One region of the Bradyrhizobium sp. 482_C4_N1_8 genome, then DNA from elsewhere that is predicted to be linked to it. Evidence: riboswitches for the same ligand, from Rfam matches in the RefSeq annotation. Region 1 holds a riboswitch; the other holds the start of a gene.
The links. Region 1 has a riboswitch for glycine ahead of gcvT (glycine cleavage system aminomethyltransferase GcvT). Riboswitches for the same ligand answer to the same signal wherever they lie in the genome.

Region 1 (4,415 bases):
GCCGCGGCGTACTGGATCACCCGCCCCAGTGCGCAGTGCGCACAAGGCGGGTGATGACACCGAATATGAGGTCAGAGTTCGCTTCATCTCACGCCGTATGTGCCTTGTAGGCGGCCTCATCCATGAGGCCGCCGAGCTCGCTCTTGTCGGCAATTCTGATCTTGAAGAACCACGCCTTGCCTTGCGCGTCCGAGTTCACCAGCGCCGGCTCGGCGGCGAGCGCGTCGTTGGTCTCGAGCACTTCGCCCGTAACAGGCGCGTAGACGTCGGAGGCGGCCTTCACCGACTCCACGACGGCGGCGGCTTCGGCCTTCTTCAGCGCACGGCCGGCTTTGGGCAGCTCGACGAACACGACGTCGCCGAGCTGGGACTGCGCGTAGTCGGTGATGCCGACGGTGGCGACGTCGCCGTCGATGGCCAGCCATTCGTGGTCGGAGGTGTACAGCGTCGTGGTCATTGTCTTGTCCTCAGCGTTTGTAGGTGTTTTTCACGAAAGGCATGGCGGCGACCGTGAGCGGCAGCCGCTGGCCGCGCACCTCGGCGAACAGTTTTGTATCGAGCGCGCTCGATGCCGTGGGCACGTAGCCCATCGCGACCGGCGCATTCAGGCTCGGGCCGAAGCCGCCCGAGGTGACCTTTCCGATCGGCTCGCCGCCGGCGTCATCCGCAAACAGCAGCGCGCCCTCGCGCACCGGCGCGCGGCCTTCCGTACGCAGGCCGACGCGGCGGCGGCTTGCGCCGTTATCGAAATGAGCGAGGATCGCATCAGTGCCGGGAAAGCCGCCGGTGCGCGCGCCGCCGCTGCGGCGACTCTTCTGCACCGACCATTCCAGCGCGGCCTCGACCGGCGTGGTGGCGGTGTCGATGTCGTGGCCGTAGAGGCAGAGCCCGGCTTCCAGCCGCAGGCTGTCGCGGGCCCCTAAGCCGATCGGCATCACATCGGGATTGTCCAGCAGCGTTTTGGCGAGGCGCTCGGCATCGGCCGCGGGGACCGAAATCTCGAACCCGTCCTCGCCGGTGTAGCCGGAGCGCGAGACGAAGCAGTCGAGGCCGGCGACCTTGTGCGGGCCGGCATCCATGAACTTCATGGCGGGCGCCTCTGCACACAATTTCGCCAGCACCGCTTCCGCCTTCGGGCCCTGCAGCGCGATCAGGGCGCGGTCTTGAAGCGAATCGATGATGCAGTCGTCCGAGAGATGCGCGCGCAGATGCGCCTCGTCCGCTTCCTTGCAGGCGGCGTTGACGACCAGGAACAGGTGATCGCCGAAATTGGCGACCATCAGATCGTCGAGAATGCCGCCGTCCGGATTGGTGAACTGGGCATAGCGCTGCCGTCCCGGGGCGATCGCCACGATATCCTGCGGCACCAGCCGTTCCAGCGCGCGGGCGGCGTCCTCGACCTTGCCCGACTTCGGCCGGAGCGCGAGCTGGCCCATATGGGAGACGTCGAACAGGCCGGCGGAGGAACGGGTATGGAGGTGCTCTTTCAGGACGCCCGCGGGGTACTGAACGGGCATGTCATAGCCCGCGAACGGCACCATCTTGCCGCCGAGGGAGACATGAAGCCCGTGAAGGGGCGTACGTTTGAGGGAATCTTGGTCGTGGCGCGCAAGCATTACGGGGCCCTCGGCGGTTCCCCGGGGACGATTCCCCGATGGACACCAGTCGAAGCCCCATCTGTCGCTGTGCCTGAGAGTATTATCCCGTCGGCGGACGCAGTCCGGGCCAACCCTTATGAAAAGGTATTTGCCCGTCGGCGCCTCTTTCCAGATGTCGTCAAAGCCACGCGGTCCTTTTGCCTGAGAGTTTCCGGGGCGGTTGCTCCTTCGGCGCCGGCACCAAAGCCGGTCTCTCCCGACGTGGCCGTACGATACAGATGGGTACAGACCACAGGCCGGCCAAGCCTGTCAACGCGCACCTGGCGGCTTTCAACGGGATTGCAAACGGGATTGCGCGCCTGCGGCAACTCACTGATCTCCTTGCACAGTTTCTGGACAGCGCAGCTGGCCTTGTCTAAAAGCGCTTTGACCCGCAGATATCAGCCCAAATGCCCGGTTTGGATGGCGTATCGCGGGTCCAAGCACACCCGATTGGATGAACATGAGCGGCGTCAACGAGATCAGGTCGACCTTTCTGAACTTCTTTGCCGAGAACGGCCACGAGATCGTGTCGTCCTCGCCATTGGTGCCGCGCAACGATCCCACGCTGATGTTCACCAATGCCGGCATGGTGCAGTTCAAGAACGTCTTCACCGGCGTCGAGAAGCGGCCCTATCAGCGCGCCACCACGTCGCAGAAATGCGTGCGCGCCGGCGGCAAGCACAACGACCTCGACAATGTCGGCTACACCGCGCGCCATCTCACCTTCTTCGAGATGCTCGGCAATTTCTCGTTCGGCGACTATTTCAAGGAGCGCGCGATCGAGCTGGCCTGGACCCTGATCACGCGGGAGTTCGGGCTCAAGAAGGACAAGCTGCTCGTCACCGTCTACCACACCGACGACGAGGCGGCCGGGCTGTGGAAGAAGATCGCGGGCTTCTCCGACGACCGCATCATCCGCATCCCGACCTCGGACAATTTCTGGGCGATGGGCGACACCGGGCCGTGCGGCCCGTGCTCGGAGATCTTCATCGACCGCGGCGACCACATCTGGGGCGGACCTCCGGGCTCGCCGGAAGAGGATGGCGATCGCTTCCTCGAATTCTGGAATCTCGTGTTCATGCAATACGAGCAGGTGACGAAGGAGGAGCGCGTGGATCTGCCGCGTCCCTCGATCGACACCGGCATGGGGCTGGAGCGCATGGCCAGCATCATGCAGGGCGTCGACAGCGTGTTCGAGACCGATCTGTTCCGCCATCTGATCGATGCGACGTCGTCGGCGCTCGGCGCCGGGCCGAACGAGCAGACCGTGGCCTCGTTCCGCGTCATTGCCGACCATTTGCGTTCCTCGGCCTTCCTGGTCGCGGATGGCGTGCTACCCTCCAACGAGGGCCGCGGCTATGTGCTGCGCCGGATCATGCGCCGCGCGATGCGCCATGCGCAGCTGCTGGGTGCCAAAGAGCCGCTGATGCATCGCCTGGTCTGGGCGCTGGTCCGCGAGATGGGCCAGGCCTATCCCGACCTGATGCGCGCGGAGAATCTGATCGAGGAAACGCTGCGGCTGGAAGAGACCCGCTTCCGCAAGACGCTGGTGCGCGGCCTTGCCATCCTCGACGAGAAGAGCGCGTCCCTGAAGAAGGGCGACATGTTTGACGGCGACGTCGCCTTCACGCTGTACGACACCTACGGTTTCCCGCTCGACCTGACCCAGGACGCACTGAAATCGCGCGGCATCGGCGTCGACCAGGCCTCCTTCACCGACGCGATGGAGCGCCAGAAGGCCAAGGCGCGCGAGTCCTGGAAGGGTTCGGGCGAGGCGGCTTCCGAAGCGATCTGGTTCCCGCTGCGCGAGAAGCTCGGGGCCACCGAATTCCTCGGCTATGAGACCGAGAGTGCCGAAGGCGTGGTCTCCGCGCTGGTGAAGGACGGCCAGGAAACCGCGAGCCTCAAGGCCGGCGAGACCGGCGCGATCGTGCTCAACCAGACGCCGTTCTACGCGGAATCAGGCGGTCAGGTCGGCGACACCGGCGTGCTCAGCGGCGAGGGCGGCATCAAGTTCCGCGTCACCGACACGCAGAAGAAGCTCGGCGATCTCTTCGTTCACGTCGGCACCGTGGAGAGCGGCGAGCTGAAGCTCGGCACCGCGCTGCAGCTCGAGGTCGATCACGGCAGGCGTTCCTCGATCCGCGCGCACCATTCGGCAACGCATCTCATCCACGAGGCGCTGCGCCAGGTGCTCGGCGACCACATCGCCCAGCGCGGCTCGATGGTCGCGCCGGATCGTTTGCGTTTCGACTTCGTGCATCCGAAGCCGATCACGGCGGAAGAGCTTGCCCGCGTCGAGGACATCGCCAACGACGTGGTGCTGGAGAACGACGAAGTCACGACACGCGTGATGGGAGTCGATGAAGCGCGCGAGGCCGGCGCGCGCGCGCTGTTCGGCGAAAAGTATGGCGACGAGGTCCGCGTCGTCTCGATGGGCCGGACCGCGCGGGAGCGCGGCACCAACGCGCTCGGCTGGTCCGTCGAGCTCTGCGGCGGCACCCATGTGAAGCGCACCGGCGACATCGGCCTGATCACGCTGACCGGCGAGAGCGCGGTCGCCTCCGGCGTGCGCCGCATCGAGGCGCTGACCGGCAACTACGCGCGCAGGCACGCCAACGAGACCATGGCGCTGGCGAAGACCGCGGCCAACGAGCTGCGCACCTCGATCGACGACGTCCCGGCGCGCATCACAGCCCTGATGGAGGAGCGCAAGAAGCTCGAGCGCGAGCTCTCCGACGCCCGCAAGAAGCTCGCGATGGGCGGCGGTACATC
Region 2 (4,415 bases), 160 kb from region 1:
CGAAGACCTCGATCAGGAGATAGCCGACCACGAACACCGGCACGGAGAAGCCGAGCACGGAGAGGCCCATCACGAAACGGTCGATCCAGGTGCCGTGCTTCCACGCCGCGATGACGCCGAGCGGCACGGCGACGATCACGGCGAGAATGATCGTCGAGAGCGCGATCGAAATCGACGGCTCGACGCGCTGGCTGATCATCTTCATGACTGGCAGGTTGGAGATCAGCGACGTTCCGAGATCGCCGTGCAGCAGCTTGTTCACCCAGGTGATGAATTGCACGATCAGCGGTTCGTTGAGGCCGAGCGAGTCGCGGATGCGTTCCAGCCGTTCCGGCGTGGCGTTATCGCCGGCGAGAATGGCGGCGGGATCGCCCGGCGTCAGCCGCAGCAGCAGGAAGACGAACAGCGCGACGACGCCCATCACGGGCACCGCGGCCAGAACGCGGCGAATGAGATAACCTAGCATGCACCTATCTCCGGCTGCGGAACTTGTGGGGCCGAGAGGCCCCTGTGGAATCGGTTCTGTCTATCATGCACGCCTGTCACTCGGGCTGGAAAGCCGGCCGGAGAAGCCGACCTTTCGGGGCAAATTGTGTGCCAAGGGCAGGGCGGTCGCAAGAGGCCGCCGAGCCTCCGATATCGGCCACTCAGGATGCATGGCGGAACTCGCGCTCAACCCTGAGTGAGGGTGCGGTCGGCGGTGCGTTGAGCCCGCGCCAGCCGTCGATGGTCCCGGCAATCATCTGCGCGGTCGCCGCCGACAAGGTCCAGCCGAGATGGCCGTGACCGGTGTTGAAGAACACGCCCGGCATCCGTCCTGCGCGCACCACGGGCATCATGTTCGGCATCATCGGCCGCAGCCCGGCCCAAGGCACGACCTTGGACGTTTCGACGCCGGGGAAGTTGCTGCGCACCCAGTCGACCAGCGGCTGCACGCGGTCGGCGCGGATGTCGCGGTTGAAGTCGTTGAATTCGGCGGTGCCTGCGACGCGGAAACGATCGGCGCCGAGCCGGCTGGTGACGATCTTGGCGGCTTCGTCGAGCAGGCTCACGGTCGGCGTCGCATTGCGGCTTGCGGCAGTGTCGAGCTGAACGGTGATCGAATAGCCCTTCACCGGATAGACGTTGACGCGCTCGTCGAGGAGGGCGGCGAAGTGGCGGCTGGCCACACCGGCGCAGACCACGACGCCATCCGCCTTCAGCATGCCGCGCGCGGATGCGACAGCATCACTGGCCGAAAGATCAGCCCAGCCGATGACAAAGCCGCCACCTGCCTGGGCAATGGAATCGATGTTGGCTTCGTGGATAAAGGTCGCGCCGCGCCGCTTGCAGGCTTCCGCAAGTCCGCGCGTGAACTTGTGGATATCGCCGGTCGCATCCGACGGCGTGTAGAAGCCGCCAAAATAGTCCTTGCGCAGCGTCGGCTCGATGGCGCGGATCTCCTCCGGCGTCACCGGGCGGCGATCGAGCCCGCCTTCCTTCAGCAGCGCATTGACCTGCAGGCCGGATTCAAAACCCCTCTTGTCGTGATAGATGTGCAGGATGCCGCGGCGTTCGAGATCGAAGTCGATGCCTTCGCGCTCCGCGATCTCGAACAGATGCTTGCGGGCTTCGATCGCGAGCCGCGTGGTCTGAACCGTGTTGGCGCGGTAGTTGCCGATATTGGCGACGAACTCGCTCATCCACGAATATTTGTGCCAGTTCGGCCGCGGGTTCATCAGCAGCGGCGCATCGCGCCGGAACATCCAGCGCAGGCCTTTCAGGATCGTGGCGGTGCTGTTCCACACTTCGGCATTGCTGGCGGAGAGCTGTCCGCCGTTGGCGAAGGACGTCTCCATCGCGGCGTAGCGGTGCTTGTCGAGCACCGTCACCTTGTATCCGCGTTCGAGCAGGGCATAGGCGGTCGTTACGCCGGTGATGCCGGCGCCGATGATGGCGATATGGGTCATGGCAGGTTCGGGGCTCCCGTGAGTTAGAGTCGGCTAACCGCCGGCCAAAGGCCGTTGGCGGCGCCCCATCTGTCACGGTTACCTGAGAGCTTGATCCGGCGCGGACCTCGGCGAGGTCAGCTCCGGACTATCCCCTTCGGTGGACGTCACGACCACATTGGCCGTGCCGCCTCTCTCCAGATCGTCCTGACGATACGGTCCTTTTGCCTGAGAGTTTCCGGGGCGGTTGCTCCGTCGGCGCCGCAACGAAAGCCTGAACTCTCGTTGCGATCTCTCCCGCATCGTCGCGTGGACAATCGAGCAGTACGATGCGCCTCATTTTTAGACAAGGCTAAATTTAAACCGCGACTGCCAACGCATTGTGCAGTGCGAAGTTGATTCAATTTACTCCAGGGTCGCCAGCAGGCCCGCCATAAGGCGCCCGCGTTCAACCAGGCTCTCGACCTCGATGAATTCTTCCAGCGTGTGGCCGTTGCCGCCACGCACGCCGAGGCCGTCGAGCGTCGGGATGCCCATCGCGCCGGTAAAGTTGCCGTCGGAGCCGCCGCCGGAGCTCGCATGCGGCAGCTCAGTGCCGAGCGATTTGGCGATGCCGCGCGCCTTTTCATACAGCGCCATGGTGCCGGCATCGGGCTCCCATACGGGGCGCGTGACGCCGCGCGTCACCTTGAACGTGACATCATTGGACGTGCCCGACAACGCCAGCATCCGCTCGACGCCGCGGTCGAGATCGGCCTGGCGCTTGGCCATGGACAGCGCCTCGCCGGTGGCGGTCGTGGCAACGCAATTGACCCATTGTCCGCCGTGCACGACGCCGACCGAGAAGGTGCAGTCCTCCGTCGTCATCGCGTCGATGGCGAGGATCTGCCGCGCCATCTCGCGGATCGCCGAGCGTCCGGCCGACAATGTCGCGCCGGCATGGCTCGGCCGGCCCGTCGCTTCCAGATTGAAACGCGCGATGGCGTAACGTCCGGTGGTGACACCGTTGTCGGCGCGGCCCGGTTCGGGCACCAGCACATATTTGTTGCGCGCGGCCTCCGCCTCGATGATGTCGCGCGTCGAGGGCGTGCCGACTTCCTCGTCGGGCGTAAACAGCACCGTGATCGGCAACGGCGTGGTGAAGGAAGCACGTGCCAGCTGCCGGATCGCTTCCAGCGAGAGATAGTTGCCGCCCTTCATGTCGTAGATGCCGGGGCCGTAGCACTTGTTGCCCTCACGCCGCCATTTCAGCTTCTCGATGGTGCCGACCGGGTGGACGGTATCCATGTGGCCGGCGATCAGGATGCCCGGCTCGCCCTGCTTCGGATGCGGGAAGCGCGCGCGGATCACGCCGCCGAAGCCCTGTCGGCCGCCGATGCGTTCGATCGTCGCACCCATGATCGCCATATCCCGCGCTGCGATATCGAGCATGCGGTTGACGGCACCCGCGTCCCAGGTCGGGCTCTCGCATTCCACCCAGGTGCGCAGGCCCTCGAGCATCGCCTCGGAATCGAAGGGAAGATTGGCTGGATTCATCTTAATGTCTCTCAAGCTTCGAAAGATGGAACGCGCATTGCATTGGCGCGGACGGGACTGGCGGAAAGCGTTGTAGAGCCAAACCGATCTTTGTGGAGCCCGTGGGCGCGCCGCTTGGGGCTGCAGCGAAACCGGATTGACGCGCTCAACACTGTCTGCAAGTCTCGAAAGACAAAGGCATCGCATGAGGTTAGTTCGCCTAAAGAACGAACCGAATGCTCAACCAATAACCTGCCTTTGAACAGTTTCACGTCAGGAGAAACTTTTATGTTGAGCTTGATGCGCCGGGGGCGTCGCGCGTTCGCCTCCACACTTGCGCTATCGGTCGTTGCGCTTTCGACGGCGATGGCCTCGCCGGTACTTGCCGCCGCCAGCAAGACCATCACTGCGGTGATGCATTCGGATCTGCGCATCATCGATCCGATTTTCACCACCGCCTACATCACGCGTGACCATGGCTACATGGTCTACGACACGCTGATCGCGACGGACTCGAACTTCAAGATCCAGCCGCAGATGGCGGACTGGAAGATCTCCGACGACAAGCTCACCTACACCTTCACGCTGCGCGACGGCCTGAAGTGGCACGACGGTACGCCGGTGACGGCGGAAGACTGCGCCGCTTCGCTGAAGCGCTGGGCCGCGGTCGACGGCATGGGCCAGCAGATGATGCAGTTTACTGCGAGCATCGAGGCGACCGACCCCAAGACGATCACGCTGAAGCTGAAGGAGCCCTACGGCCTCGTGCTCGAATCCATCGGCAAGCCGTCCTCGCGCGTCGCCTTCATGATGCCGAAGCGTCTCGCCGAAACGCCGCCGGACAAGCAGATCCCCGAGCAGATCGGCTCCGGCCCGTTCAAGTTCGTGCAGGGCGAATTCCAGCCCGGCGTGAAGGCGGTGTACGTCAAGAACACCGACTACGTGCCGCGCAAGGAGGCGTCGAGCTGGACT

Region 2: another riboswitch for glycine. It lies ahead of AB7Z56_RS16190 (D-amino acid dehydrogenase); the one in region 1 lies ahead of gcvT (glycine cleavage system aminomethyltransferase GcvT).

What each region holds. Positions count from the first base shown of each region.
Region 1 is NZ_CP197231.1:3,310,827-3,315,241, forward strand. Features, by position in the region: gene gcvH (glycine cleavage system protein GcvH) at 89-457, opposite strand; gene gcvT (glycine cleavage system aminomethyltransferase GcvT) at 468-1,616, opposite strand; glycine riboswitch at 1,779-1,867, opposite strand; gene alaS (alanine--tRNA ligase) at 2,101-4,415, shown strand, end outside.
Region 2 is NZ_CP197231.1:3,467,274-3,471,688, forward strand. Features, by position in the region: gene AB7Z56_RS16185 (ABC transporter permease) at 1-466, opposite strand, end outside; gene AB7Z56_RS16190 (D-amino acid dehydrogenase) at 648-1,949, opposite strand; glycine riboswitch at 2,017-2,131, opposite strand; glycine riboswitch at 2,135-2,238, opposite strand; gene AB7Z56_RS16195 (M20/M25/M40 family metallo-hydrolase) at 2,334-3,464, opposite strand; gene AB7Z56_RS16200 (ABC transporter substrate-binding protein) at 3,732-4,415, shown strand, end outside.